Regions from separate parts of the Mannheimia sp. genome, predicted to be linked through region 2. Evidence: riboswitches for the same ligand, from Rfam matches in the RefSeq annotation. Region 2 holds a riboswitch; each other region holds the start of a gene.
The links. A riboswitch is a leader RNA that binds a small molecule or an ion and turns the genes downstream of it on or off. The one in region 2 is predicted to bind thiamine pyrophosphate.
Positions count from the first base shown of each region.

Region 1: another riboswitch for thiamine pyrophosphate. It lies ahead of thiB (thiamine ABC transporter substrate binding subunit); the one in region 2 lies ahead of thiE (thiamine phosphate synthase).
Region 3: another riboswitch for thiamine pyrophosphate. It lies ahead of ACJHV0_RS08290 (ABC transporter ATP-binding protein); the one in region 2 lies ahead of thiE (thiamine phosphate synthase).

Region 1 is NZ_JBXGGI010000074.1:5,258-19,028, reverse strand. It holds gene ACJHV0_RS05600 (lactoferrin/transferrin family TonB-dependent receptor) at 1-1,240, opposite strand, end outside; gene ACJHV0_RS05595 (transferrin-binding protein-like solute binding protein) at 1,332-3,092, opposite strand; gene rnt (ribonuclease T) at 3,549-4,238, opposite strand; gene gloA (lactoylglutathione lyase) at 4,321-4,728, opposite strand; gene ACJHV0_RS05580 (hypothetical protein) at 4,820-5,635, shown strand; gene ACJHV0_RS05575 (YdbH family protein) at 5,640-8,348, shown strand; gene ACJHV0_RS05570 (YnbE family lipoprotein) at 8,365-8,559, shown strand; gene folK (2-amino-4-hydroxy-6-hydroxymethyldihydropteridine diphosphokinase) at 8,556-9,029, opposite strand; gene pcnB (polynucleotide adenylyltransferase PcnB) at 9,082-10,608, opposite strand; gene dksA (RNA polymerase-binding protein DksA) at 10,662-11,111, opposite strand; gene thiB (thiamine ABC transporter substrate binding subunit) at 11,347-12,300, opposite strand; TPP riboswitch at 12,343-12,486, opposite strand; gene ACJHV0_RS05545 (amidohydrolase family protein) at 12,756-13,739, shown strand.
Region 2 is NZ_JBXGGI010000142.1:222-7,100, forward strand. It holds gene ACJHV0_RS09925 (hypothetical protein) at 1-95, shown strand, start outside; gene ACJHV0_RS09930 (SDR family NAD(P)-dependent oxidoreductase) at 110-931, opposite strand; gene ACJHV0_RS09935 (nitroreductase family protein) at 933-1,496, opposite strand; gene sppA (signal peptide peptidase SppA) at 1,601-3,457, shown strand; TPP riboswitch at 3,537-3,633, shown strand; gene thiE (thiamine phosphate synthase) at 3,695-5,206, shown strand; gene ACJHV0_RS09950 (MFS transporter) at 5,254-6,567, opposite strand; gene thiM (hydroxyethylthiazole kinase) at 6,560-6,879, opposite strand, start outside.
Region 3 is NZ_JBXGGI010000115.1:12,579-24,177, forward strand. It holds gene ACJHV0_RS08245 (LysR family transcriptional regulator) at 1-716, opposite strand, end outside; gene ACJHV0_RS08250 (hypothetical protein) at 864-1,301, shown strand; gene mutM (bifunctional DNA-formamidopyrimidine glycosylase/DNA-(apurinic or apyrimidinic site) lyase) at 1,400-2,224, opposite strand; gene brnQ (branched-chain amino acid transport system II carrier protein) at 2,280-3,569, opposite strand; gene fabG (3-oxoacyl-ACP reductase FabG) at 3,741-4,463, opposite strand; gene ACJHV0_RS08270 (hypothetical protein) at 4,485-4,961, opposite strand; gene fabD (ACP S-malonyltransferase) at 4,979-5,914, opposite strand; gene ACJHV0_RS08280 (epoxyqueuosine reductase QueH) at 6,018-6,764, opposite strand; gene ispB (octaprenyl diphosphate synthase) at 6,867-7,862, opposite strand; TPP riboswitch at 7,980-8,070, shown strand; gene ACJHV0_RS08290 (ABC transporter ATP-binding protein) at 8,145-8,864, shown strand; gene ACJHV0_RS08295 (ABC transporter permease) at 8,864-9,628, shown strand; gene tenA (thiaminase II) at 9,644-10,291, shown strand; gene ACJHV0_RS08305 (ABC transporter substrate-binding protein) at 10,309-11,250, shown strand; gene rplU (50S ribosomal protein L21) at 11,442-11,599, shown strand, end outside.

The DNA of each region.
Region 1 (13,771 bases), on a different contig from region 2:
GCCCGTAAGGGATACTTCTATCAAATACTAAGCCATCTAAAATATTATTACCTTCATAAACAGGGTTCTTACTCCATAGATTATCTAGCTTGATATTAACATCATCTTTTGTGTAGTAAGCCGGCGTTTGCATATCACGTATATCATAACGCTGCTTCGTATCTTCTAAAACCGCACCAAGATAATGAGAAGAGTTAAAATGATAACCTAACTTCACGAAAACAGAATTGCTCTTATAATCCAAAGGATTTGGTGCAATACGCTCTTTACCTGTATATTCTTTAGCAGATAACTGCTCTGTACGATAAGGAATTTGCTCAATCTGTTTACGCTCTTCAGAAGTATATTCCGGTGCTTTTCTAAACGGGAAATTATCACGATTCAATTTAACGCTTGCTCGTGGGGTGCAATCCAATGTTGGACAAGCATCCTCTACGATAAAAAATGATCCTCCAGGAGCATTTTGTGCAGACCCGGGGTAAAGATCATAGCGATTTTCAAAACCGGTGATACGTTGAATATTATGATGTAGTTTATTGGCTTCAGAGTGAGTTTTAGTCTCTTTACCGTTACGATGGGTCGCAATCACAAGGGCTTCAAATCCGTTGGCTTCTCCCGCAGCGGCAATAGATTGTAAAAAATGGCTATTTTTGCTGGTATAAGCGGTCTTAGTATCTAATCCCCACTGTTGTCCATCTTTAATTACATCCTGAGCATCTTTACTGCGAAAACTAATTGCTCCACCGAGAGCACCAGAGCCATATTCAGCAGAGCTTGCCCCTTTGCTTAATTCAATTGAGCGAATATTCTCATATTCGATTTCATTTATCGCCCCACCATTAGCACTTGAGCCAAGAGTATTATAATGCTGTGCTTGTGGTAGACCATCAACTAACATAGCAACTCGGTTTTTATCTACTCCTCGAATAGCATAACCACTACTAGCTCCTCTACCTTGTTCAACAACCGAAATCCCGGGATCATAGCGAGTTAAATCACGAATCCCAAGAATTTGATTTTTACTCATCTCACTATAATTTTTAACAACTTTTCCTAATCCGGTTACTTCGTTTTGACGCTCGTGAGCGTAACGACTTTCTGTTACAATAACTTCGTCTAAAACAGCTACATCACTATTTTCTGTCATTTTTTCATTTTCAGTCGCCGCACTATATGAATGGGAAAGTGCAAACAACACCGCTGACGCAATGGTTGAATAGCGAAAATGATGATATTTCATTATCATTAAGTAGGATCTCCTTTATTTAATTTTGCAAATTTTTATAAAAAATAACCCGCTTGCTTAAGTGAAACGAGCGAAGAAATTATGATTATTTTTCTATTTGACGTTTACCGCCAAACATAATACTGACTTTATCTTTATCCGTTTCTGCACTATGTACAATACCACCTAATTCAGTTGCTTTAGGACCATAAAAACCCCCTTCAAATTGGGTATTGATATGAACTACCGTGCCACCATTGGTACTTTTCGGATCAAGATTAAAACCAGAATCACTCGTTTTGGCAGTCCCTGCAAAACCATTAGCCTTCACTTCACCTTCAAGTGTTAGCATTGGACGTTCTTCAACGCCATCATTAGCAATCAATTTGCCATTGATTTTTTTATTGGCAAAATCTACATCAAAGAGTGAGCGAGTACCACTTTCACTATTACTTGGTGATTCAGCTCCTACCGGACCGGATTTGCTATGAATTATCCCATTCCAAGTTCCGCGATATTGCACCATTCCGCTTGGTAAATCCATCACAGCTGTACGTTCACCCACCAAATATTGATGAGCACTATCATTATCGTTTTCTACATTGTAAGTCCCAAATTTGACATAGTCTAAATTATTACAACAAACTGAAATTCGATACGTTTTACCATTTATAGTACGGGTAACCACATCATCAAATTTCATTTCGGAAAAGCTATTTTTACCTTCTGCGATAAGAGGAATTTGCTGATTATTAATAATCAAATGTGTCGCATTCCCGAAAGTATCCATTTCAGTTTTACTCAAGTCTTTCAAGTTAATTTTGAGAGCATCAAAGGTTCTTTCGCTATCATTTTCTTTTGCATCCCGTTTGCCTGCAAAAACAACAAATATTGACTTATCATCCGCTAAGAATTTACCGGCGAGTTCTTGAGCCTCTCCGCCAAAAAATCCGCCTTCAAGGGTAGTAGAACTTTTACCAAAATAAGGATCATCGGGATTTTTTGCATTTGCTTTACCTGCAAAGCGATTGCCTTTAATTTTGGCATCTATGTAGTACATTGGTTTAATTTCTTGCTCTGTAGTACGACTAACATAACCATTACTTACTAATGTTCCAGTTAAAGTTTTATTAGTAAAATCAGCAGTAAACTCGCCTGTATGCCCCATTGGTTTCGTAGCATCATCAACATTAACATCGTGCCTATTTTCCGGCGTAGCGCCAATGTTTATACCTGCTGCTGAATTATTAAAATACTTGTTATCTTTCCCTTTTCTTGCATCAGTAGTAAAATCCCAATATCCATTATAAGTAGCTTTTTGGGCTGGCATTGCTTTTGCAGGCTCAGTACCTAAATAGTAAACATACCCATGTGCACCTATTCTAAAAATATCTTTAGCCTCCCTTTCAGGTTTTGCCCCAGAGTGCAATACATAACCAGAACGGACAAAATTAAAATCTCTAGTATGTAGTTTGTGATTACCATCATGAGTATGACTAAATCCGTCATCACTACTACCGTACGCTTTTACCTCTTCTTCATACGGAATTTTGGTTATATCTCCAGTAATCTCCGTTATATCACCAATAGGAGCGACTTCTTCTCCCCCTTTCGCAAAAGGTTGTAAATTACGACGCGGAATTTTGGCTGAAAAACCAAATCCCGGTTTCAATAGGGCTTCCGCTTCAGTACTATTTACTGTACGTCTTGCATTGCTATTATCATCTTGTAAACTTGGTTTTTGAGGTACATTTGGCGTATGAGATTCAGCTTTGGATGATTGAACATCAAAGCTTCCACCATTTGCTGAGCAAGCAGTAAGTAGTGCCGCATTAAGCAGTACAAAACCGCTTTTAAGTTTAAACATAGCGTCTCCTTTAAAAATAAAATAAAAACAAATAAAATAATAATCATTATCATTTTATTTGTTATATAAACTAATGTAAAGACTTGGACTTATTTTGTAGTACTTTAATGCTTTTTTAGTTAAGTAGGTGAGGCTGGAGATAAGGCTAACGCTTTGAGTACAACTAATTGATTTTTAGATAATAAATTAAGAGGCTGACAAACCGCTATTGCTGTATTAAGCGATTCGAAGTCAAAAGTCGAGTTTTCAATCTGAAAGTGCGGGTAAGTTTTAGATAACTTGCAGTTTGAAAGATAGATTGTATTTGGTCATAAAAACCTGCCCCTTAATCAGTTGGTTGTTTAGTCCAACTTTAGGGCAGATTATTACCCAGCTTTTTTATGCTCTACAAGCGGTTAATTTTCCATAAAAATTTGCAAGAAATTTATCCATTCTATTGTTTTTATGCAAAACGTGTTATTTGCTTGTATCTTCATCAACTTGCAACAGCGGAAACCCACCTAAATCTTTAAGGCGATTCACCATTGCACAAAATAACTCTGTGGTTTTTTCGGTATCGTATAATGCACAGTGGGCTTGGTGTCCGTCAAAACTAATTTGGGCGGCTTGGCAGGCTTTAACTAACACCGTTTGTCCGTACATAAAACCTGCAAGGGTTGCAGTATCAAACATTGCAAAGGGGTGGAAGGGATCACGTTTAGCATTAATCCTTTTAACCGCTGCCTGTAAAAATCCCTGATCGAACGCAGCATTGTGAGCCACAATCACCGCACGTTGGCAACCCTGCTCTTTCATCGCTCTACGCACCATTTTAAACATTTCGGGAATAGCGATATTTTCTGCCACCGCACCTCGCAATGGGTTATCAATATCAATGCCGTTAAACTTTAGCGACTCTGGGTTAATATTCGCCCCTTCAAACGGTTTGATATGAAAATGGCATTTTTGGTCTTCCACTAAGTAACCGTTTTCGTCCATTTTAACCGTAATTGCCGCCAGTTCTAATAACGCATCAGTTTGAGCATTAAGCCCCGCAGTTTCAACATCAATCACAACGGGCAAATAACCACGAAAACGATTTTTTAATAGATTATAATCGGTTGGTGGTGTAGTCGATTGAGAGGTAGATTCAGTTATATTTTCCATTTTTATTTCAACTTAAAAATACAAGCGGTCTGATTTGCAAAATTTTTTACAAATCCGACCGCTTGTGAATAGATAAAAGGAATTAGTTTCCTAATGCGGCTTGTGCGTTTTTGTTTTCAATAAATTCGATTTTATAACCATCCGGATCTTCCGCAAAAGCAATAACCGTTGTGCCGCCTAATACAGGACCCGGCTCACGGGTAATTTTACCACCTGCCGCACGCACATCTTCAATCGTTTGATAAATATCATCAACACCTAATGCAATATGACCATAAGCAGTACCTAGCTCGTAGCTATCCACACCCCAGTTGTAAGTCAGCTCAATAACTGCACTTTCGCTTTCGTCAGCATAGCCTAAGAAGGCTAAAGAGTACTTGTATTGCTCGTTCTCACTTCTGCGTAACAAACGCATACCTAACACTTCGGTATAGAATTTGATTGAACGCTCTAAATCTCCAACGCGTAACATTGTGTGTAAAATTCGCATATTTTCTTTCCCCCTTGAAGTTAAAAAATCTTGCGTATTATGGCATAATTTGAGCTTAAAATCATTTTCTTTCCATTTTTTAGGATTATTTATGGCTCACGATCACGACAGCCCATCAAAACTTGAAATTGCCACACACGCAGCCCTGCCGATGGTGTTAATGCTATTTATTGAAATGGCACTTAATTTTTACGCCTCTCCGGATAATGCTATTTTCATCTCCCCTTATTTATTGGCGTTTTTTGTTACCTCTTTCATCGCCATTTTAGTATTATGGAAAGGTGAGATTTGTCGTGGGCAAACCAGCCGCTTAACCTTTATTCTGCCTTTTTTACTGATTTTTGCAGTCGGAAATTTTATTTATTCGATTGCTTTCACACCTAAATATAACCCAATGGCAATTGCAAGTTTTGCTGCCATTTTATCTTGCTTGATCTATTTTCGTTTGCCGGAAGATGAAACGCTCTACAACACGTTGATGTATTGTGGTTTTGGCATTGTGGCAATCGGCATTATTCAATATTTAGCAATTTATTGGATTGAACTGCCTTCACTATTTAACGGCATTCGTGCCAATAATTTTGCTCAAGTGCTGCTTGGCATTTTACTCGCTGGCTGGTATTTAATGTTAGCAAAAAGCCGTTTAGAGGTTTTCTTGAAATTATTGGTAAAAGCCGCCTTAATTGTCTTGATACTTAACTACTGCTGGTCAGCATTTGTGTTATATCAACATTTGCAAATTATGCCGGAAATGCCATTGCTCTCATTCATTCTTTATTTTGCTGCACAATTTGTGATTTTGCTGATGCTGGCGTGGTTACTACTTGGAAAAAATATCAAAAATCCGACCGCTTGGAGTGTCGCTACAACCCTTGCAATCTTATATCCATTCGCCAATGTAGCCTGATTTTATGAAATGGGTATTACGCATTTTCGGCATACTTACCGCAATATTCATTGCGGTGATTGCCTTTTTATGTGTGCCTAATACCCAACTTGCTACTCCCATTAACTGGATTTTACCGAAAGAGTGGAAAGTGAAAATTCCACAAGGGTTACACCTAAATTGGCAAGGTTCATCAGTTTCACAATTTCAACTTTCTTATCGAGATTGCCCGCTGATTAGTGCAGATAAAACAGATCTCACTTGGATTAAGCAAAACCACCTATTTGTTGAAAAATTAGACATTGACTCCCACTGCTTATCACTCTTTCCCAAATCGGAAAATAATTCCAACACTTCGCTAAAAGCATTACTGGCGGTGATTCCTGATGGCGAAGCAACTATCCACTCGCTTAATTGGAAAAATCTCCCGGAGAATTTTAACCCAAGAATTATCCACTTGTTAGAACAACAAACCGCCTTGAAAATTTCCCTGTTTAATGGAGAAATCAAAGCTACATTAGCTCAACAAGCGGTCGATTTTTCCGCATTTTTTACAAATGGGAAATTGAATGCCGATTTAACTTACCAACCAAGCAAGCAAGAGCAACATAAGCTTACACTTTCTGCTGAAATTGAAGATAATTTCCTTACGCTTCCACACACTCTTTCAGCAGAATATTACTGGCAGCTGCCCGATGAAATCATTACAACCAAAGCCTTACAAAACGGGCATTCAACCTTGAATTGGCAGAAAAACGCCCAACAACAATTTGAAGGAAACTGGCAGGCAAGCCTTAGTACTGAAAATGATAAGCTCAATTTCCCTTTTCTGTTTGACGGCAAAAGCCTAGAAATCAAACAAGGGCGTTTTGATTGGAGCTTAACCGAACGTTTTCCGCTTCACGGCTTTGTTACAGCAAAAGTTACTCCACAATCTTTTACCAACCAGCCATTTTTGCCGCTTAAAACGGCTATTCGTATCAGCTTGCTTTCCCAAAACAGTTTAGGAAAAGGCAATATTGTGATCTCCAATTCAGAGGGCGAAATTACCGAACAAGGGCTGAATTTACCACTACGTTTGACAGGTAACATCAAGCACGGTAACTTTATTTTATACAGCAGTATTCCGCTGGATTTTCAGGGTAATTACGATGATTTAACCTTGAAGTTTTTACCCACTTCCCTGCTTCGTTTGACAGGGAAAGAGCGTTATTTAACGATTGATGATTTACGTTTTCCGCTTGCCGGGATCAAAATAGATAAACAAGGTATTCACGGGCGATTACACGCCATTCTTCGAGGACAAAGTCCTGACTTTAAAAATATTGAATTCCATTTAGATGGACAAGCTCAAAATTTTAAAGCAGGAGCGTTAGATTTTTTCCAAGATCCGAAAGACCCAAAAGCCGTTAAAGATAGCTGGAAATGGCGAATTTGGGGAAACTCCAATCTTAACGCTTTTAACAGTAAAGTAAATTTAAGCGGTAGAGGGCAATGGCATAAAAATACGGTGCAGCTTAACGAACTGAAGGGCGATTTATCCTCTGTGAGGCTTGATGGCACAACTATTTCCAAAACAGAGCTAACCAACGCCCAAACAATACAATTTAATATCAAAAAATTCACGCTTGACGGAGCTATTCAGCTCAAATCACCTGAAATTAAGTTTGATTACGGTGGTCTGCTACCAAAACCACAAGCAAAACTTGCTTTTAACGGTGAGTTAGAAAATCTTAATTTCAAAGGTACAGTAAATACCACCGAACTTGGTCCGCTTAAATTATTTGCTCGCCGCCAATTAACCGCAGATGCCAGCCAAATTATCGGTAAGCTATATTGGCTAGAGCAGTCTGCACAAGGCTTTCAACCTCTTTTTCCATTCCGTAGCCAATGGATAATTAATAACGGCACAATTCGTGGCGAAACGGCATTTACCGCCAGTGCAGAAAAAGGCTTAATTGCAGGCGGGCATTTAACCATTCGCAACGGAGGATTATCCTTACCAGATGGCGAGGCAAAAGGCATTGAATTTGCTCTACCTTACCGCTATCAAGATGGACGCTTTCATTTCGGTGTAAAAAAACCGATAGATGTCAAAGTCGCACAAATCAAACTCGGCGAGTTAGCCCTTGATAATGCCTCAATGAAAATTAATGGTTACTACCCTTACACTAAATCTAAACCATTGAATTTAAATCAATTATCCTTTAATTTATTTGGCGGTAAACTCAATGTAAAACGCTTCGCCTTACCGCAAACCGAAATTGCTTATCTGAATTTAGAGCGGTTAGATTTTGAGAAAATTTTGCAATTTATGCAATATCAACAAATCGATCTGAAAGGCAAAGCCAACGCTACCTTGCCATTTTGGCTAAGCGGCAAACCTTGCTACATCTGCGATGGCTTACTTACCCAAGCGGAAACCTCTTATTTAACCTTTACCCCTGAATTGCTTTCAGAAATGAAGAAAAGTGGTTACACCGAGCAAATTTTGTTACATTTAGTGGATAAAAGCACGATTAATGATTTTCGCAGTCTGATTAATGTCGGCTCAAAAGGCGATTTAGTGTTGGACGGAAAATTAAAATTATCGTCTAACCAAGATCAATCCAAAGTGAATTTAAACTATAATCACCGAGAAAATATGTTTGATTTGTGGAAATTAATTAACTACAGCTCACAATTTGAGCAAAAGCTAGAAAATTATCTCTACCAAAAATTAGATGATGAATAAAAATAACGGAAGAAAAATGAAAACAGCCTCATTTTGTTTTGCAATTTTTTTGCTAAATTTGACCGCTTGTACACCCAAAGTGCAGCTCGAAACGCCTGCTGATGGGATAACCATTAATATGAATGTAGTGGTAGATCACCGCATTGATGTGAAGATGGACGAAAAATCCCGTGCGGTGATCACGAAAAGTGAAAATAAAACGAAAAATTAGTTAAAGGTTGCCATTTGGTGATCTTTAAATTGCTGATAAATATCGGCTAATTTTTCCCCTGTTGGTAATACCAAATTCGGGCTTAAATCAAACATCGGCACAATCACAAATTCACGATTTTTCATCTCAATATGTGGCACGTCCAAACGCTCGGTTTGAATTTGCTCATTGCCGTATAAAATAATATCCAAATCCAACGTCCGCTCGCCCCAACGGCGTAAACGCACTCTGCCCTGTTCATTTTCAATGCTTTGTAACTTATCTAGCAATTCAGTTGGCGATAATTCGGTTTCAAATTTCGCTACGGCATTCACATAATCAGGCTGATCTTGCGGTCCAACAGGTTTTGAGCCATAAAATGGGCTAATTTCAAAATGAATTGCAAATTTTTTCAATTTTTCGACCGCTTGTTTAAGCTGTTCGAGAGGATTATCAAGGTTTGAGCCTAAGGCGATGTAGACAGTTTGCATAATTTTCCTTTCCTAAAAAAGTAGGAGCGAAAGATTTTTCGCCCCTACAACATTATTCAGTTTTAGATGTTTTCGTTTTTTTCTTAAACGTTCTACGGCGGCGTTTTTTCTTCGCTTCAGGCTGAATATTAGGCAAATGACGAACCGATTTTAACAACTCACCACGTTGCCCCTCATTGCTGAATTGGTATTCGTGCCACCAAGCAGCAAGTTCAATTAAATCGCCACCTTCAATTTCCGCACGCATCACTAACAAGTCAAAGCCTGCACGGAATTTGATATGTTCCAGCGTTTGTTGCGGGCGGTTGCCACTACGTTTCATCATTTGGAATTGCAATGCCCAAATATCACGAATAACCGAAGTATGACGACGATGCAAGGCGATAGCTTTGCAGCTATCTGCCAAGATGTCATTTGCCGCTAACATCATTGCATCGTGGCTGTTGAAACCACCTTCATTTTTAAGTTGTTCCATTTTTTCACGCAATGGATACCAAAGCAGTGCAGCAAATAAGAAAGCTGGATTAACAGGCAATTGATCTGCAATGCGTTCATCTGTTGAGGTTAATGCTTTATTAATCATACGCTCAGCATTTGAATCCCCTTTTGGGGTGAAAAACGGCGTTAATACAGGGAACAAGAATTGCCACAAATCGTATTCACGTAATAATTGATAGGTTTTTAGCCCTGCTCCTGTTTGTAATAATTTGAGCGATTCATCAAACAAACGAGCTGCCGGGATATTCGTTAAAAGCACCGCCATATCACGAATTGGAGCTTCTGTTGCTTTATCAAGGAACATATCCAGCTTCGCCATAAAACGAATGGCTCTGATCATACGCACAGGGTCTTCTTGGTAGCGGATTGCAGGCTCGCCAATGAGCGATAATTTGCCTGCTCGTAAATCCTCAATACCGTTGAAGAAATCAAAAATCAAGTTACGTTTGGTATCGTAATATAACGCATTGACGGTAAAATCACGGCGTTCGGCATCGTCTCTTAATGTGCCGTATACATTATCACGCAATAGCATTCCTTCATCGCTTACTTTCGAGATTTTGTCATTGCTGTGGGAAGCGTGCCCTGCTCGGAAGGTTGCTACCTCAAAAATTTCACGCCCGTAAACAATGTGAGCTAAGCGGAAACGACGACCAATCAAGCGGCATTGTCTGCCGAAAATACGTTGAATTTCTTCCGGGCGAGCATTGGTGGCAATATCAAAATCTTTTGGTTTTTTTTCAAGTAATAGATCACGAATACAACCACCAACAATATAGGCTTCAAACCCGGCAAGATGTAATTTATCTACAATCGAAAGAGCATTTTTAGGGAAATCCTTCGGACTAATCCCATATTGAGCTGCACTTACCGTGAATTTTTTATGTAGGAGATGAGAAGGCACATCTGTTTGATGACCTTTACTGCCTTTTTTATGGCTTTTTTGTTCTGTTAATTTAGGGGCTGAACGTTTAGAGCGACTGGATTTAGTTGTTTTCTCCGCTCTTGGTTCAACTTCTGGCTTATTTTCCTTCTCTTGCTTTTTTGGTTTGGAAAATAATGACTTAATATAATTAAAAATAGTACACCTCTAAATAGTAAATGCCTCTTTAAAAGAGGCATTATGTAACTTGATTATAAACCTAGCTGCTTCTCGCGAATTTCAGCTAATGTTTTGCAATCTATACATAAATCTGCAGTTGGGCGAGCTTCTAAGCGTTTGATGCCGATCTCAACACCACAGGTTTCACAAAAACCGTAATCATCTTCTTGAATTTTATGTAACGTTTGCTCAATTTTTTTCAACAATTTACGTTCACGATCACGATTACGAAGTTCTAAACTAAACTCTTCTTCTTGACTTGCACGATCGTTAGGGTCAGCGAAGTTCGTCATATCTTCTTGAAGCTGGCTTTTTGTGCGTTCTGCTTCTTCCATAATTTGACCGTGCCACGCTTTCAGAATTTTTTTGAAATGCTCACGTTGAGCTTCATTCATATACTCTTCATCTTTTGCCGGCTCATAAGGCTCAACACCTGCTAATGCTAATAAACCAAGAGAGGTGGTTTTAGCCGTTTCAGTCATAGATTACTCCTTGTTTGGAATTTTATTGTTAAAATTATATCCCGAATACAACCTAACTTCCTTGTAACTACATTATACGAAAAAATCAACATCTTCGGGTTTTTAGTAATGGCGGCTATAAATAACACAAAATCGAATGACTAACAAATAAATTTGCAAAAATTTTGCATTTATATTGATTTATTTGCTCAAAATTATAGCCGAATTTACGTTCGGCTATCATTCTGTTTATTTCTTACCAGCTTTTTGACCAATCGGCGAGCCATTTTTGAATCGTTTCATTAGAGGGCGGAGTAAATTCTAATGTGTTGTAGGTTGGCATTTCTGCAAAAGCAGGATCAACACCTTCCGCTAAAACAGGGTTCATTACATTATGGTAAGAAATAATATGTTGCGACTCAGGCTTATGCAAAAATGCTAAAAATTGATTTGCTAACGCTCTTTGTTTAGTCGTTTTTACAATTGCCGCATTTTCTACTTGAACTAAATGCCCTTCCTCAAATGGAGCTGCCACATATTTATCGGTGTTTTCGTGCCACTTATGATATAAAGGCGATGTAGTATAACTTAATACTAAATCCGATTCCCCTTTTAAGAAAGCTCCATAAGTTTCAGACCAACCTTTACCGACCGTTACGGTATGTTTTGCCAATGTTTTCCAAGCCGTTGGAGCTTCATCACCATACACTTGATTTACCCACATTAAGAAACCACGTCCAACGCTACTGGTTCTTGGATCTTGGTAGATAATCTTTAAGTCTTGGCGTTCAACCAGCTCTTTCAAACTTTTCGGCGGATTTTTCAACTTTTCTTTATCGTAAATAAAGGCATAAGAGCCTGTATCATACGGAAAGAAAATTTTATCTTTCATCTCTAATTTGGTTTTTGCCTCAAATTCCGTGAACAACCCTGAATTTTCAGCTTCAGTTTGCAAGAAATTATCAATGCCTAAAACCACATCGGCTTTGGTTTTTTCACCTTCTAAACGCACACGGTTGAACATTGTTACACCATTATCAAACGGCATAAATTTTAAATCACAGTTACACTCTTTCTCAAAATTTTGCTCTAATTTTGCAGCCGGACCATATTCAGAGGCAAACGAACTATAAGTGTAAACGGTAAGTGTTGGTTGGTTGGCAAAAGCGGTGGAGGTAAGTAGTGCCAATGAAGATAAAATCAGTTTCATAAAAAGTCCTTCTAAATTACGTTGATAGAAGGATTTAAGAGGCAAGTTTGCTATCTCAAATCCCTACGCTGATATTAATCAGATCAGGTTCTATGGGTATTTCTCAGCCACAAGCGGTCGGATTTTAGAGAAAATTTGCAAATTTTTAAGCAAATTAAACCGCTTGTTGCACCCCAATGAGAACGCTTTATTGTAAAAAGTTTGTTGCTGAATTTCAATATTCGCAAACGTTTGCTATTTAGCAAAAAAATCATTATACTACCCACCTAGTTCAAACAAGGAACTAGAAATGAATTATCCTACTTTAATAATGACTCCAAATTCTACGCAGCTACGCATCGTTTCACGAGGCGTGGCTGTTTTTTTATTCATTTCTAAACATTAAAAATCGCTCTTAAAGGCGATTTTTTTATGATACTTAATCTACATTGACAATATTGAAAGGAATAGCATAGATGAGCCAATTGATTCGTACCCTAAAAGGTCATATTCGTGATGAAATCATTAAAAAAGGCGGCTGGGTAAATGCTCACGCTCACGCAGATCGTGCATTTACAATGACACCCGAGAAAATCACTGTTTATCAAAATGCGAATCTACAACAAAAATGGGACTTGGTAGATGAAGTAAAACGTAATTCAAGCGTAGAAGATTACTACCGTCGCTTCTCTCAAGCGATTGAATTGATGATTTCACAAGGGGTTACTGCATTCGGTACTTTTGTAGATATCGATCAGGTATGTGAAGACAGAGCCATTATTGCCGCTCACAAAGCCCGTGAAGTGTATAAAAACGATATTATCTTAAAATTTGCTAACCAAACCTTAAAAGGAGTGATTGAGCCAACGGCGAAAAAGTGGTTTGATATTGGCTCTGAAATGGTGGATATCATCGGTGGATTGCCTTACCGTGATGAATTAGATTATGGCAAAGGCTTGGAAGCAATGGATATTTTAATGGAAACTGCCAAATCACAAGGTAAAATGTTGCACGTTCACGTCGATCAATTTAACTCACCAAAAGAAAAAGAAACCGAGCAACTATGTGATAAATCAGTTGAACACGGAATGCAAGGGCGAGTTGTCGCTATTCACGGTATCTCAATTGGGGCTCACCCAAAAGATTATCGTAAAATGTTGTATCAAAAAATGCGTGATAGCCAAATGATGGTGATTGCCTGCCCGATGGCGTGGATTGATAGTGGTCGTAAAGAAGACCTCCAGCCGTTCCACAACGCTTTAACGCCTGCGGATGAATTAATTCCTGAAGGCATCACAGTGGCAGTGGGGACAGATAACATCTGCGACTATATGGTGCCACTGTGTGAAGGCGATATGTGGCAAGAGTTAAGCCTACTTTCTGCGGGTTGCCGTTTCACTAACTTAGAAGAAATGGCAAATATCGCCAGTATTAATGGACGAAAAGTGTTGGGTTTATAATTCACAGCTTTATTTATTCAAAATAAAAAAGA
Region 2 (6,879 bases):
ATGAAATGGCAAGTATTAAACAGCAAATACAGAATAAAATGTCTGCTGTGAAATATTCTGCGGAAGAGCTGGCTAGAGAAGCTAACACAAAATAACGTGAATTAATGGCTTACCCACCAAACTTCCGATTCATATAATCAAACGCCATTGTCGGCAAAATCCGTCTTAGCCACCAAAATAATTTGGTGGGGAAGGTTACTTGATAACGTGCTTTCGGCTTTTCGGCATTCAGTGCTTTTAAACAGGCTCTAGCACAGGCAGTTGCCGGTAAGGTAAAAGAATTGGCATTGCCTTTGGTGGTTAAACGTTGATATTGGCTCTGGTTGAGGGCTTTGTGATAGGAGTTTTCCACATCAATATATTGTTCTAATTTTGCCACTGAGTTTGGGCGGAAGTTACTTTGAATCGGACCGGGTTGAATCAGCGAAACATAAATATTAGAGCCGTGCAGCTCGCAACGTAAGGTATCAGCAAGCCCTTCTAAGGCAAATTTAGTCGCGTTATAAGCCCCACGATAATGCATCGCCGCAAAGCCTAAAATGCTACTATTGATTAGAATTCTACCGTGATTTTGCTCTCGGAAGATTTTCATTGCGTGATGAATAACTTCCCAAGCCCCAAACACATTGGTTTCAAAAATTTCTTGCAACGCAGCTTTTGGTACATCTTCTACACAGCCGGGCTGACCATAGCCAGCATTGCAAAAAATCGCATCTAATTGACCGCTTGTTTGAATATATTGAAAGGCATTTTGGATATGTTTTGAACGGGTTACATCAAGCAAAAGGCATTCAAATCCTTCTGATTTCAACCGCTCGACATCTTGTTCTTTTCGGCAGCTGGCGATCACTCGCCAGCCTGCATCTCTGAGATGATGTGCAGTCTCATATCCAATGCCGGAAGAGCAACCTGTGATTAAAATTGTTTTCATTTTATCTTATATAGTTTACAAAACCGTCTAAACTCTCGCTTTCCGGAGCGAGAGCGATTTTGCCTTCTTCCTCAGGCGAGCCGAGCATAATTAAGGCGATCACTTGATCTTGTTCTTGACAGCCAAAAGCAGAGCGAAGAGCTGAGCCATTTACCCATTTATTGGTGATCCAAACCGTATCAAAACCGAGTGAATTTGCGGCTAGTTGAATGGCATAGCTGCTACAACCGGCAGTTATCATCTGCTCCCAAGTGGGTACTTTTGCAATACTATGATCTAACTTAGCAATTACACCAATGATCATAGGGGCTTGATTAGATAACTTTTCCGCTTTTTTCAAACGTTCTTCGCCCATATCAAATTCTTCAACCGCAGCTTTGAAGAGCTCGCAAAGTTGTGGCATTCCGCTTTTTTCAATCACCACAAAACGATAAGGTTTTAATTTGCCGTGATCAGGCACTCGCAATCCTGCTTTTAAAATTTGTTCAAGTTGTTCGGGAGTTGGGGCTTTATCACCAAATTTTTTATTAGAACGGCGATGATGTAATAGATCTAAGATTTGCATAAACATTACCTTTTATGAATTTCTTTTGGTTTAAGAATAGCATATTTTATTCATTCCGTGATTGCTTTATACTGTGCCGACTGTTTTATTTTTAGGGATTTATGATGTTAAATATGCTAAAAGCGATTTATAAAATGTTTCGCTGTATTAGAGAGTGTGTTATTAATCTCTTTTTTATCTTATTTATTCTATTCTTAGTGCCTGTGGTTGGGTTTATAGCTTCCTCGCAAAACACGCAAAAACCTGTTTTTACACAAGGGGCGTTACGTTTAAATTTAGATGGTTATTTGGTGGATAATCGCGAAGAATTTACTGATTTCTACCGCTTGCTTCAATCTGAACTAGGCGGAGCCGAGCCCTTTAAAATTTCAACTTTTGATGTAGTGCAAGCGATTAGCAAAGCGAAAAATGATCCGCAAATTACAGGATTAGTGCTGGATTTGCATAATTTACAAAATGCTGATTTTTCCTCTTTAGATTTTATTGGTAATGAAATTAATAGCTTCAAAGAATCAGGCAAACCGGTTATTGCTATTGGTGAGCAATATTCACAAAAGCAATATTATCTTGCTTCATTCGCCGATGAAATTTATTTAAATAAAGCGGGTTCTGTGGAGCTTCAAGGCTTAAGCTATTCCAATACTTATTTCAAAACCTTGTTAGATAAAATTGAAGCTGAAGCACATATTTTCCGTGTAGGTACTTACAAATCAGCAGTTGAGCCTTTTATGCGTGATGATATGTCTGAAGAGGCTAAACAAAATGCTCGAGGTTGGCTCAATGGTACTTGGCAACAAACGGTGGAAATGATCGCTCACAACCGTAAAATTGAACCAAAAGAAATTAATTTATCTGCCGAAAACTATATTGAAAAATATAAAGCTGCAAAAGGCGATGATGCTCAGTTCGCCATAAATCAAAAGTGGGTAACACAGCTAGTGTCTAACCAAGAAAGCAAAGCAAAATTGATCGAAAAATTTGGTGAAAACAGTGAGGGAGCGTATAACCACATTGAATTTTCAGACTATGAACTTGAGCTAAATGACCGTTTTGCTGATATCAACGTCCCTAAAATTGCCGTTGTAAATGTGGAAGGGGCAATTATAACAGGCGAGAGCGACCAATCAGGCGTGGGTAGTGAAACTATTGTAAAATTACTGCAAGAAGCAAGAGCCGATAAAAACGTAGAAGGCTTGATTTTACGTATTAATAGTCCGGGTGGAAGTGCGATGGCATCAGAGCTTATTCGCCAAGAAGTAGAAGCATTCCAAAAAGAAGGTAAGCCAGTCGTTGCTTCAATGGGGGGAATGGCGGCATCAGGCGGTTATTGGATTGCGGCAACCAGCGATAAAATTATTGCCAGCCCAAATACCATCACCGGCTCAATCGGCATTTTTGGTTTAGCGGTAACCTTTGAAAAAACAGCTAAAAACTTAGGCGTGAGTGAAGATGGCATTGCAACCTCTGCATTGGCAGAGCCAATCGGTTTGAAAAGCCTACCGAAAGAGCAAGGTGAAGTGCTGCAAATCGGCATTGAAAATGGCTATGACCGTTTCTTAGAGCTGGTTTCTCGTGGCAGAAATATGTCAAAAGAGGCGGTAGATAAGGTCGCTCAAGGGCAAGTTTGGCTAGGCTCTGATGCACTAAAACACGGTTTAGTTGATGAGTTAGGCAATTTTAATGTGGCTTTTGTTACCTTATCTGATCTAATCAATCAAAAACGTGAAGCACAGAGCAAAGCAAAGGTTGAGCGATTCGGTTTACAATGGTTTGCCGAACAAGACGACAGCCTATTTGGCACGCTTGCTCGTGATTTCAAAACTCAGCTACAAGTGAGTCTAACTAACTGGTTTGATTTACCTGTGCTGAAGCAATCGCAGAAACAAATGGAAATCCTTTCACGTTTTAATGATCCAAAACAGATGTATCTCTACTGTTTAAATTGCGGAAAAGTAAATTAATCAATGCTAACAAGCGGTTCATTTTTCAGAAAATTTTGCAAATTTTTTGTGGAAAATAACCGCTTGTAAGCTATACTAAAAATGCTTGTCGGAGTGCCATAGGGCTGAGATCGCAACTGCGAGATCCGTCGAACCTGTAGGTTAGTACCTGCGTAGGGAACAAGTTTTAACATTCAATTTTACCTATTGCCACATCTCTGACAAGCAAACCCTAACTTTAAAAAAGAGGATTTTGCGATGTCTATTTCTAATACCCATCAACCTAAAGTGATTTGGACGGTTGCCGGTTCAGATTCTTGTGCCGGAGCAGGGCTACAAACCGATTTATATACCTTTCACGATTTTAATTTAGTGGGGTGCTCGGTGGTTACGTCTGTTACAGCCCAACACCCACACGGCGTGCTTTGTGTAACACCTGTTGATGATCACACTTTCCGCCGGCAGTTTGAAGCCCTATTAATGCAAGGCTATCCAAATGCAATCAAAATTGGCTTACTTTGTTCACAGGCTCAAGTTGAGATTTTATGTGAATATATCCAAAAAATTCGATTAGAAAGTAAAAACTATTGCTTTGTAGTTTACGATCCTGTTGCGGTAGCAAGTAGCGGACAGGCTCTCTCAGACAGTATTTTATTACCCGTAGTGCAAGAAAAACTCTATCCGTTAGTTGATCTGATTACACCAAATGGAACTGAATTAGCCCTATTGAGCGAGACTGAAATTAATAGGTTTGATGATGTGAAAACTGCTGCTCAAATGCTTATTTCACAAGGTGTGAAGGCTGTTTTAGCCAAAGGCGGACATTTTGAATGGCAGGGCGAAACGGTAAGTGATTATCTGCTTAACTCCCAAGACATTTTTTCCTTTTCCCACCCAAGACTGCAAAGTGTTAATACACACGGTACAGGTTGTACCTATGCTTCTGCGGTGGGTTCAATGTTAGCCAAAGGTTTTGATTTGCCTGATGCCGTAACCGTTGCTACTGCGTATTTACAAAAAGGTTTATCGGAAAAAGAAGGGAGAGGGCAAACTGCACTAAGTTCGTTATGCCACACAGGCTACCCGGAAGATATTGATTTCTTCCCTCAAACCGCACTGGTTTCTGCACCGCTCAATTTGCCGAAAAAACCTTTTGCGGCAACTGATTATCAGCTTGGGCTTTACCCTGTGGTAGAGAGCTTCGAGTGGATTGAACGCTTGATTCTTGCCGGGATAAAAACCTTGCAAATTCGTGTGAAAAATCGACCGCTTGCAGAAGTTGAAACAGAAATTGCACGCTCAATAAAGCTTGCGAAACAGTATAATGTCCGCCTGTTTGTGAATGATTACTGGCAGCTTGCGGTAAAATATCAGGCTTACGGTGTGCATTTAGGGCAGGAAGATTTAGCCACAGCAGATTTAAATGCTATCCAACAAGCAGGATTGCGGTTAGGCGTTTCCACTCACGGCTATTTTGAAATTATGCGAGCCTTAGCAATTCAACCTTCTTATATTGCATTTGGACACGTTTTCCCAACGCAAACAAAGGAAATGCCATCGCAGCCACAGGGACTGGTTAATTTAGCGAAATATGTCGGTCTGGTTGCACCACTTCAAATTCCAACGGTAGCAATTGGCGGAATTAATGAAGACAGAATTGAAAATGTGATGAGCACCGGTGTAGGCAGTGCTGCAGTGGTGAGTGCCATTACGCAGGCTACAGATTGGCAACAAGCGGTTAAAAATCTGGAAAAATTTGCAAATGTGTAATTAAAATATAATTTAGGCGGATGTAAGTTCCGCCTAATTTGTTTCAGTTAAATCTCCGCCAATTCCAAATCTTTAGTTTCGTGAACTTGCCACAATGCCCAAAAGCTTAACAATGAGGCGACAGATAAATAACCTCCAACCCCAAATAAGCCGAAGTTTTCGTTAATTTTAACCGCAATAATGGTAAATACACTCGCCCCTAAAATACCTGCTGCGGTGTAGGCAAGGGAGGCTCCTGTGTATCGTACTTCTGTTGGAAAAAGTTCAGGTAGAATGACTGCCATTGGCCCAAAACTTAAGCCTATTAAGATCATTCCGATGGTTAAGAAAATAAAGATTGAGGTTGGTGTGCCGTTTTCTAGAAAAAATGGCATTATTAAGCCGTAAATTACGGTTGCCCCTGTGGCGATGAGTAGTAATAAACGGCGACCGATGCGGTCGGAATATAAGCCTGAGAAGAAAATGGCGATTCCGAAAATTACGGATGTGATCAGCAAATATTGGGTGTAGAGATTTGCCGGCAAGCCCAAACCTGTGGCGTAACCTGCTTTAGACACCGCAACAGGGCTTTTTACGAAAATCGGGGTAAAGGCAACTAAAATGTAGAATAGCACATAGCCTGCGGTGGCAATTAATACGCCGATCATAAATGGCTTGAAATGCTTGCTAAAGAGCGTTTTAAGTGGCGTGTGGCGGTTTTTCCCTTGTTGTTCTGCCTTGAGGAAAATTGGGCTTTCGCTAATTTTTATGCGGATATACAAGCCGATAAAAATCATCACAATAGAGGCAATAAACGGAATTCGCCACGCCCAATCCAGAAAAGCTTGTTCGCCATAAATGAGATTAACTAAGTAGAATGCCCCATTGGCTAATAGCAAGCCGATAGGAGCTCCCATTTGCGGAAAAATACCAAAAAATGCCCGTTTGTTTTTGGGGGCGTGTTCGGTGGCGACTAATGCAGCTCCTCCCCATTCTCCCCCTAAGCCCAAACCTTGCCCGATACGGCATAAGCAGAGCAGTACCGTTGCCCAAATACCAATAGCGGCATAGTTTGGCAGTAAACCAATCGCTACTGTGGATAAGCCCATCAATAAAAGCGAGGCAATAAGGGTTTGTTTACGTCCATATTTATCGCCGAAATGCCCGAAAATGATCGAGCCCATCGGGCGAGTGAAAAAGGCAAGGGCAAGAACGGAAAGCGACATTAATTGGTTAGAAACAGGGTCATCACTATTGAAAAACTGCACGTTAAATACCAGTACTGCAGCCATTGTGTAGATATAGTTATCAAAGTATTCAATTGCCGTGCCAACCATTGAGGCAACGGCAACTTTTGTCGGACTCGATTGTAGGCTAGACATATTCCACCTCCGCATATTGCTCAACCGTTTCCGGTATTAAAGCCCCTAATTCATCTAAAAGATTGACTGCAAATTGCCCGTATTGGGTTGGTTTGAGTGATTTTGCCGCAACTTCACCGGCAACCGCATAAGCGGTACAAGCCTCAACCAGTGCGTTGAAATAGCGTTTTTTCTCAGCAACGGCTAAAAATGCACCGCACACGGCACTTAATAAACAGCCTGAAGCGGTAATTTGTGGGAACATTGGGCTGCCGTTTTTAAGTAACGCAGTGCGTAAGCCATCGCTTACTACATCGGTTTCGCCACTAATGG
Region 3 (11,599 bases), on a different contig from region 2:
AAATGCAAAAGAGCTGCATCTTTGGCAGACTGTGAACTGTTGAAAATCCAACGGCAATTTGGGGTAAGCTTAATTTTTTCGCCATTATCCTCAAACTCCCAAGAAAAAAGTTCTCTATTGCTTAAGCGATATCCGATACATTGATATTGTGCTAACTCTTGAAGATCTTTTGGAAAGCCGTGCATTGTGAAATAGTTTGGGGTCGCAGCTAACGTCATTTTAATAGGCTCTGTGATTTTGACTGCGATCATCTCTTCAGCAACATAGCTTCCTAATCGAACTCCTGCATCAAAGCCTTCTTGAATAATATCGATAAAATGATTTGCTCCGATTAATTCAATCTGAATTTCAGGATATTTTTCTTTAAAATGAGCCAATTTAGGCAGCAATAGCTGTTGAACTGTGTGTAAATCGGCATTAATTCTCACTAAACCGCTAGGTGCTTCACGGTAATGAGCCAGTGAATCTAATTCTTGGTCGAGCTTAGTAAAACTTTTTTCAGCGGTACGAAAAAGTTGTTGCCCGGCTTGGGTAAGTGTAACCTGCCTTGTTGTTCTAACAAATAGTTGCAAACCGAGCCGTTCTTCTAATAAACGAATTGTTTTGCTGAGTGCAGGAGATGAAACCCCCAATTTGGTCGCTGCTCTGCTAAAGTTTTTTTCATTGGCGACTAATAGAAACGCATAGAGATCATTATAATTTTCACGTTTTGGCATAGTTTTCCTTAATTAATAACTTAAGGTTAATAGTCTATCAACTTTTTTGTGTATTATCATTTTATTTTTAACCTCTATAATGCTCCACATCAACGACAAGATGTCGTTTGACTTAACAAATAGATAATATATAGAGGATTTTTTTAAATGAAATTAAATACATTAATCAGCACAATTTTACTTGGTACAGCTTTAACTACAACAGCAAATGCGGCAACTATTCAACGATATGTAGATATTGAAGGAAAGACATATAAATTAACTGAAGTAAAAAAAGATAATTATGATTATTATGCAGACCAACTAAAAAGCCGTTTAGCTGATCTGCAAACAGAGCAAAATCTTGCAAATTTCAAAGCGTTAGTGAATGAAGCAGCTGAATTCGCACAAAATGCAAAAAGAACAGTACAAGAGAGCTTTGTAGATCAATATGATGCTCAAGATAATGCTCGTGAAAGAGATATGGTGTCTGCTCGTTCAACTCTAATCAGTAAATTAATTACTTCGTTAGATACTGCGGCTCATCAAAATGAGTTAAGTGCAGCTAAACAAGCCGTATTATTTAACGTAGCAAGTTATCTTTAATCCTAAATAATTTTTTTCATAGTTCCTTAGTAGTAAGCGGTCATATTTGTAAGTTTTTTTGCAAATATGACCTTTTTTATATTAGCGATTAATCAAAATCACTTAGGCAATTTCTGACATTTCGGACAGAAGTAAGTGTTACGTTGCCCAATCACTTTGGTTTCAATGGGTTTTCCACAATCATTACAGGCTTCCCCTTTTCGTCCGTATACTTGTAGCACTTGAGCAAAATAGCCGGGTTTGCCGTCAGGTTGGACAAAATCTTTGAGCGTTGTGCCACCTTGAATAATGGCTTTAGTTAGCACTTCTTTGATGGTTTTCACTAAACGCTCGCATTGCTTTTTAGTCAGATTTTGTGCTGCAAGCTCAGGGTGAATACCAGCCATAAATAAACTTTCGCACGCATAGATATTTCCAACGCCCACAACTACTTCATTTGTCATAATAAAGGTTTTACAAGCGGTCGTTTTTTTACGACTTTTTGCAAATAAATAATCGGGTGTGAAATCGTCTGAAAGCGGTTCAGGTCCAAGTTTACGTAGTAGTTCGTGATTTTCAGCCTTTTCTGCCCATAGCCAGCAGCCGAATTTGCGAGGATCGTTATAGCGTAAAACAGTGCCGTTTTGGGTAATAAGATCGACGTGGTCGTGCTTGCCAATTTCTTTTTGTTGGTTTTCTTGCAAAATGCCAAGTGAGCCGGACATTCCTAGATGAACTAAAATATCGCCTTTGTCGGTGCGGATGATAAGATATTTCGCTCGTCTTTCTACTGCTTCAATTCTTGCATTTTCCATTTGAGACAGCTCAGGACTAACTACCCAGCGTAGTTTAGGTTGGCGGACCATTATTTGCTTAATTGTTTGTCCTTTTAAATAAGGCTCGATGCCTCGTACGCTGGTTTCAACTTCGGGTAATTCAGGCATTTTTATTCCTTATAGTAAAAAGGTGCGTTTATAAACGCACCCTAAATGTTGTTAATTAGGCTTTTTTACCAAATAGATAACCAATTACTGTACCTGCAATTGCAAACGGAATCCACTCCATTGAAATAGATTTCAACGGCAGAGCGTTTATCACTTCCACACCGGCAACGGATAAAATGGACACAATAGTAACCAGTGCTAATGGCAAGCGTTGAGCCAGTAATGGTAGTCTAATAAAGATGTTAATAAACATTAGGAAGATAACCGTCATCGCAATAGGATATAGCACTAACAATACCGGCACTGATTTTGAGATAACAAAATCTAAGCCTTGATTAGCGATGCCAAAGCTAATAAGCGTAAAAATTAATACATACACTTTATAGGAAATTTTCGGGAATACTTCATTGAAATATTCGCTTGTGGTTACGATTAACCCAATTGAAGTGGTTAAACAGGCAAGCGTTACAATTACGCCCAGTAGCGTACGACCAAACTCACCGAAGGTATCAGTTGCGACACTATTAAGAATAAATGTACCGATGTTTTGACCTTTTGCATTCAGCTCTGCGAGAGTTTCTGCACTAATCGGATAGTGATTACCAATCCACGCAAGAGAAATGTAAATTGCTGCTAATGCAATAGCTGCAATTACCCCAGCCATTGAAGTCTGCTTGATTAAGTCCTTACCACCGATACCTTTCGCCTTAATTGCACTGATCACAATCACAGAGAAAGTAATCGAGGCTAGAGCATCCATTGTTAAATAACCTTCAACAATACCTGTAAAGAGAGGGGTTTCAGGATCAGCTTTAGTTGCAGCTACAGGCAATTCATTTCCGCCTAATAAGATAACCGCTTTAACAACTAATGCTAAAATCGCAACTAACAATACAGGGGTTAAGATTGCCCCGATTCTATCTACTACCGTTGATGGGTTTAAGCTGAACCATACCGCAATCAAGTAATAAACGAGTGTAAATATCAATAAAGAAACTGTGCTACTTTCACCAATAAAGGGTACAACTGCCATTTGGTAAGCCGTTGCCCCTGTACGAGGAATGGCAAAGAATGGTCCGATAGTTAAATAAATTGCCATTAAAAATAGCAGAGAAAAATAAGGGTGAACATTTTTGCTCAAGGCTTCTTTGTAACCACCTTGATAGTAACCGCTCACGGCAATTCCGAGCAGTGGCAAACCCACACCGGTAATCACAAAGCCAATAATAGAAGGCAGAAAATCAACGCCACTATCTAAACCGAGTTTTGGCGGAAAAATTAAGTTACCCGCCCCAAAGAAAATCGCAAAGAGCATAAAGCCCACGATGAAGGTATTTTTAGTCATAATAATTACTACTTAAAAATTAAAAAGGAAAGACATTAAAAAATAAGGGGAGAATTGTGCCATATTTGCAAACTTCTTGCAAAAAAAGACCGCTTGATATTGTGGAAAAATGTGTTTTTAGAAAAGAAAAGTCGGCAAATTGCCGACTTTTAACAAAATAGAAAGGAAATATTAACCCATATATAACCCACCATTCACGTGAATGGTTTCGCCGTTGATATAACGTGCATCATCTGAGGCTAAGAATGCCACTGCTTTTGCAATATCTTGTGGAGAGCCAAGTTCGCCAGCCGGAATTTGACTTAAGATTGCATTGCGTTGATCTTCGTTTAGTTCATCGGTCATATCGGTTGCGATAAAGCCCGGTGCAACGACGTTTACCGTAATGCCACGACTCGCCACTTCTTTCGCCAATGATTTAGAAAAACCCACTAAGCCTGCTTTTGCCGCACAGTAATTTGTTTGACCCGGATTACCCATTGAGCCAACTACAGAACCAATGCTGATGATACGACCGCCTTTTTTCATCATTGGTCGTAAAACAGCTTTAGACAAACGATAAACTGATGTAAGGTTAGTTTGAATGATATCGAACCAATCATCATCTTTCATACGCATTAATAAACCATCACGGGTGATGCCTGCGTTATTCACTAACACATCCACATCACCAAAGGTTTCTTTAATCTGTTTTAACACAGAATCAATAGATTCTGCATCTGCCACGTTTAGCACTAAACCTTTGCCATTTTCGCCTAAGTAAGCAGAAATAGACTCCGCACCTTTTTCAGAGGTTGCTGTACCAATAACGGTATAGCCTTTTGCGACTAATTCTTCGGCAATTGCTTTGCCGATACCACGAGTTGCACCTGTAACTAATGCGATTTTGCTCATACATTCTCCTATAAAAGACGATTAAAGCGTTAAAATATAAAAAATAAAAAGAATAATAAAGTAGTTTATCACAGTGGTTGAACCACCGAATAACGCATATTTAACTGCTGAACCTTGCTGTGGATAAATCCAACGTGGGCGAGCAAACGCCCATATTGTTGAGACGAGCAATAATCCTAAACTACTTAATAAATAAATTTGAAATAAAACCACCGCACCTTTTGGATCACCTTTGCTTAACAACACGCCATAAATAGCCCACGCTTGAATAACCGTGGTAGTAAGTGCTGCCCCGCCGATAAATGCTCGACGAATTTTCGGATTAATAGCCAAAAAGTAAGCTAAAAATGAGCAAGCAGCGGCAACCGAAAGCATACCAAATTGTTTAAATATGGAACTACTTTCAAGCGGATCGACATTACTAAACATATAGCTGGCAGGCACTATGACTAAGGCAATCAATACACTGAACAGCATAAATAAAGTTTCTTTGCTCATTTTATCGCTCATTGAAATTAGGCTTGAACTGCCTCAAGGCTGGCAACATCGTTTACCGCTTGTGCTGATAACTCTTTCACAATACGGCTTGTTAAACCGGTTAATACTTTGTTTGGACCGATTTCATAAAGCGTTGTGATGCCATCTTGTGCCATTTTCTCAACGGTTTCTGTCCAACGCACAGGGCTATAAAGCTGACGAACAAGTGCGTTGCGGATGGTATCTGCATCGCTTTCAACTGCCACATCCACGTTGTTAATAACAGGTACAAGCGGTTGATTTAGCGTGATATTTTGCAATGCTGCGGCTAATTTTTCCGCCGCCGGTTTCATTAACGCACAGTGTGAAGGCACGCTCACTGCTAATGGTAACGCACGTTTTGCCCCTGCCGCTTTGCATAATTCACCTGCTTTTTCTGCTGCCGCTTTTGTGCCGGCAATCACCACTTGCCCCGGTGAGTTAAAGTTTACTGCTGAAACAATTTCACCTGTTTCAGTTGCTGCTTGTTCGCACGCCTTAATAATCGCTTCATTGTCTAAACCGATAATCGCATACATTGCACCACTGCCTGCCGGCACGGCTTCTTGCATTGCGTTACCACGCAATTCAACTAATTTGATGGCATCTTGGAAGTTTAACACGCCGGCACAAACTAGGGCAGAGTATTCTCCCAAGCTATGACCTGCCATTACAGACGGTTTTAATTCAGGGTATTTTTCTTGCCATACACGGAAAATCGCCACCGATGCGGCTAATAAAGCAGGTTGAGTGCGTTGGGTTTGACCTAAATCTTCCGCTGTGCCGTTTTGAACTAAATCCCATAAATCATAGCTAAGCACATCACTTGCTTGTTTGAAGGTTTCTTCTACGATTGGATATTGTGTAGCAAGGTCTGCAAGCATTCCAACTGCTTGTGAGCCTTGACCTGGGAAAACCATAGCGAATTTTGACATTTTTTATTCCTCTTTTAAATTGTAACCTGTAGGGGAAAATTGCAATTTCCCCCTACGATGTAACCTTGCAAATTTTTGGTGAAATCTGACAGCTTGTCGTAGATTAATCTGGCGAATAATACAGTTTACCGATCTCAATTCGCTCACGCCCAGTTTCTAATCGCCATTTGTTGCTATCACGCAGGGAATAAACGCAACCGCAATATTCCTGCTGATAGAAGCGTTCACGCTTACTGATTTCGATCATTCGCTGTGAGCCGCCGCCTTTTCGCCAGTTGTAATCCCAGTAAACCACATCGTCAAATTTGGCGGCGGCACGGTGTCCGCAGTCGTTGATTTGGTTCATATCTTTCCAGCGAGAAATACCTAAGCAACTGGTAAAGACCGGGAAGCCGTTGTTGTGGGCGTATTCTGCCGCTTTTTCAAAACGCATATCGAAGCACATTGTGCAGCGAATGCCTCGTTCAGGTTCCCATTCCATCCCTTTGGCTTTTTTAAACCACTCTTTGCGGTCGTTTTCGTAGTCGTCATCTAAATCGATAAACGGAATACCCCACTTTTCAGCAAAGCGGATATTCTCTTCCTTACGAATGAGATACTCTTTGAGTGGGTGAATGTTCGGGTTATAGAAATAGATGGTAAATTCAATGCCGGAGGCGTGAATTGCTTCCATCACTTCGCCCGAACACGGGGCACAGCAAGAGTGCAGCAGCAACTTGTTGTGTCCGTTCGGAAGAGTTAATTTCTCACGCACAAACGGGGCGTTTGGGTCTTTTTTTTGATTTTGAGCTCTGCGTCTAGCACGCACGCTTTCAATATGTTCTTGGGGTTGTTGGTTTTGTTCTGTCATTGTTATGTAGGGGCAAATAACATTTGCCCAAAAGAATTATAGGTTATGGGGCAAATATCATTTGCCCCTACAAGCGGTTAAATTTATCTGATGTTTTGCAAATTAATAAGAGCGATCTACCGACAGATACGCTAGTGAAATCAATGCCTGTTTATATTCGCTCTCAGGCAATACCGCTAACGCATCGACCGCTTTTTGGGCTTCTTCACGGGCTTTTTGCATTGCGTAGTCGAGAGATTTGTGTTCCGTCATAATGGCTAAAACGTCTGGAATTTGCTCCAATTCACCACCGTTTTCAATTGCATTGCGGATCAGCTCCACTTGAGCGGTTTTGCTTGCTTTTTCTGCTGCGTGCATTGCGTGTAAGAGCGGAAGCGTTGGTTTGCCTTCCACAAAGTCATCGCCCACGTTTTTGCCTAAACTTTCGCTTTGGGCGGAGTAGTCTAAAATATCATCAACAAGTTGGAATGCCGTGCCTAAATAACAACCGTAATCTTTTAAGCCGTTTTCGATTTCTTCGCTTGCTTCCGCGGCAATTGCCACACATTGAGTCGCAGCTTCAAACAAACGTGCGGTTTTGTTGTAAATCACACGCATATAGTTTGCTTCAGTGGTGTTTGGGTCGTTCACATTCATTAATTGCTGAACTTCACCTTCTGCCAACGCATTGGTTGCTGAAGACATTACTTTTAATACACGAAGCGAGTCTAAATCTGTCATCATTTGGAACGAGCGAGTGTAGATATAATCGCCCACTAACACGCTTGCTGCATTGCCAAACACAGAATTTGCCGTATCTCGCCCACGACGTTTGTCGGATTCATCCACCACATCATCGTGCAATAATGTTGCCGTATGTACAAACTCAATAAAGGCTGCCGCCGTAATATGCTTTTTACCTTGATAACCTAACGCACGGGCTGCAAGCACGGAAATTAACGGGCGAATGCGTTTTCCACCACCTGCGATAATGTAATGCCCAAGCTGGTTAATCAATAAGACTTCCGAATTAAGTTGAGCCAAAATTTCTGCGTTTACCGCTTGCATATCTTCATTTGCAAGGGCTTGAATTTGTTCGAGAGTTAATTGCGTAGCCATTTGTTTCCATCTGATTAGGTAAAATTTGCTCTACATTCTACCCTAAATCAGCCGTCTTCAAAAAGAATAATTTCAGAAAGCATTTGCATATTGGGCTAAATTTTCTTAGACTTGAGCTAATTTTAGTCGGGGTGCTGTTTTCAGCTGAGATGATACCCGTGAACCTGATTCAGTTAATACTGCCGTAGGAAACTAATGATGCCAAACTCAATCCCTATCTCTATTCTTTCGTCTTTTTCACGCGTTTCTTGCCTTACTCTAAATCGTTGATTTGGAGGCATTATGCACATTGAAATCCGCAATCTTTGCTTAACATTTGGCGAGCAGGTGCTATTTCAACATTTCAATTTTCAACTTAAAAAAGGAAGTTGGACCAGTTTGTTAGGAGCAAGTGGTGTTGGAAAATCAACACTTTTACGCATTATTGCAGGATTAGAAAGCGAAGCGATACAAACGGGCGAAATCTCTTTTGATCCCAACACTCGTATTGCGTGGTTAGCTCAAACCGACTCGCTTTATCCGTGGTTATCAATAATTGACAACGTTCAGTTACAGGCTCATTTAAGTGGGCAAAAATCAGCAGAAAGCCAAGAAAAAGCGATAAGCCTGCTTGAGCAAGTCGGGCTAGGTGAGCATTTGCATAAGTGTTGTTATCAACTTTCGGGTGGTCAGCGGCAACGAGTGGCGTTAGCTCGCACGTTAATGCAAGAGGCAAATCTCATTTTAATGGATGAGCCATTCTCCGCCCTTGATGCAGTAACTCGCCATCAATTACAAGCCCTTGCCGTTGAGCTGTTGCGAGATAAAACGGTGTTGTTGATTACGCACGATCCGCAAGAAGCAATTCGTGTAAGCGATGAAATTTGCATTTTACGTCATCAACCTGCTGAAATTGCTCTAACTATTGCCCTAGAAGGCGACAGACCACGAGAACTTAACAATCACCGGCAATGGGTATTACAGCAACAATTATTTAATGAATTAACCGGCGGAGGAGAGTAATGCGTTCCTTTTTGCAAAAAATTCCACTTTTTCGACCGCTTGTGATTACATTTTGCTTGCTTTTATTGTGGCAAGGGGCGGTTAGTTTTGGTGGAATGCCTGCTTATATGTTGCCTTCACCGCTTACGGTTTGGCAAAAGTTAATTGAAAATGCACCGCTTCTTGCTACTCACGCCCAAATCACGTTATTGGAAATTGTGTTAGGCTTGCTGCTCGGCTTTTTGTTCGGGTTAGGCTCAGCATTGTTACTGACTCGCTATAAGCAGTTGTCTAAATTCTTGCTGCCTTTACTTGTTATTTCTCAAGCTATTCCTGTGTTTGCTATAGCACCACTTCTCGTTCTGTGGTTTGGCTATGGGCTTGCTTCCAAAATTGTGATGACGGTGCTGATTATTTACTTCCCTGTAACTGCTGCCTGTTTTGATGGGTTACGCAATACACCAAAAACTTGGTTGGATTTGGCAAAAACCTTAGAGATTTCACCTATTGCAATGTTATTTAAAGTTCAGCTCCCTGTTGCTTTGCCATCACTGGCTTCAGGTTTACGCATTGCAGTGTCGGTTGCGCCTATTGGGGCGATTGTGGGGGAATGGGTTGGTGCTTCACAAGGTTTAGGTTACTTAATGCTCCACGCTAACGCTCGTATGCAGACAGACTTGATGTTTGCCGCTCTTTTTATTTTGATTGTGATTGCATTATTGCTCTACTTTGTTACCGATAAATTACTTAAACGCCTTGTACCTTGGGCTGTACATTTACATTAATGATAAGGAGAATTTATGTCTATTATTCAACGACTTACCGAAAAAGCAGGGCAATATTGGCTTGATTATATCGATCACGATTTTGTGAAACAACTTGCTAATGGCACGTTACCCAAGCACTGTTTTCAACACTATTTAAAGCAAGATTATCGTTTTTTGTTTCAATATAGCCGAGCAATTTCACTCGGTATTTTCAAGGCTGAACGGTTTGAAGATATTCATTTCGCCCAAAAAATGAATGAAGGATTACTGAGCGAAATTCAATTACACATTGATTATTGCAAGCAATGGGGCATTAAAGAGGAAGAACTATTTGCAACGGAAGAATCTCCAGCTTGTGTTGCCTACACTCGTTATGTTTTAGATTGCGGAATGAAAGGCGGATTAGCAGAGCTTTATACCGCTCTTGCTCCTTGTACGATTGGCTATGCTGAAATTGCTCGCCGCATTGCTCCTTATTCTGGGGCGAATAATCCTTATCAAAGTTGGATTGATACTTACGCGTCAAGTGAGTTTCAGCAAGACAGCCAAGCCTTTGCTGATTATTTGGCTAAACTCTATGAACCTTTAAATGAAACACGAAAAGCTGAATTACAACAAATTTTCAATACTGCCAGTCGTATGGAAGCCGCATTTTGGCAAATGGGGCTGGATTTAAGCTAACTAAAAAGGAGACATTTATGAAACTTCATCGTACTTTATTTGCTGTTGCGGCTCTACTTTCAGCCAACAACGTTATGGCAAAAGAAAAAATCAGCCTAATGCTAGATTGGTTTGTAAACCCTGACCACGCTGCCATTATTGTGGCACAGCAGAAAGGTTATTTTGCCGAACAAGGTTTGGAGGTTGAAATTATTGAACCGGCTGATCCTTCTATGCCACCCAAATTAGTCGCCGCAGGTAAGGCAGATTTAGCGGTGGATTATCAGCCGCAACTTCAACAACAAGTGGCACAAGGCTTGCCTCTAAGCCGTATAGGTACATTGGTTGCCACTCCTCTGAATAGTCTTGTCGTGCTGGATAACGGCAAGATCAATACCATTGCCGATCTGAAAGGTAAGAAGATTGGCTATTCCGTTAGCGGATTTGAAGATGCGTTACTTAAAGCAATGCTCTCATCAGCTGGTTTGAAGGAAAATGATATTGAGTTAATCAATGTGAACTGGTCGCTCTCGCCATCATTACTTTCGGGGCAAGTTGATGCGGTAATTGGGGCTTTTCGTAATTTCGAGCTAAATCAACTTGCATTAGAACATCAAAAAGGGAAAGCCTTCTTCCCTGAAGAACACGGTGTCCCTGCTTATGATGAATTGATTTTAGTTGCTCATAAAGACAAAGCACAAGATGCAAAATTTTCTGCTTTTTTGACCGCTTTAGAGAAAGCTACCATCTACACGCTCAATCACCCACAAACTGCGTGGGAAGAGTTTGTCAGTTATAAACCACAAGAACTAAATAATGAATTAAATCTCCGAGCGTGGGCTGATACTTTACCACGTCTTGCACATCGTCCTAGAGCATTAGATGCTCATCGTTACACTAGAATGGCAGAATTTTTAAAATCGCAAGGCTTAGTCAAAGAAATGCCAAAACTGGAAGAATATGCGGTTGAACTAAAATAACGGTCTTTGGGGTTGTGAAATCGGAAAAAAGATCAAAATAGCCAGTCTAAAAAGTAGGAACATAAATTTTTAAAGATTTTATTAAAATCCTGCTTGCTCTTTTTAATGTTTTTCCGTAGAATTGCAACCCTATTTTTATGAATTAATTAAGTGCCTAAACGCAAAAGCAGATGGCACATAGCGGAGTAAATATGTACGCAGTTTTCCAAAGTGGCGGCAAACAACACCGTGTAAGCGAAGGTCAAGTAGTTCGTTTAGAAAAACTTGAAATCGCAACTGGTGAGAAAGTTGAATTCGATTCAGTTTTAATGGTCGTTAATGGCGAAGATGTTAAAATTGGTGCACCGGT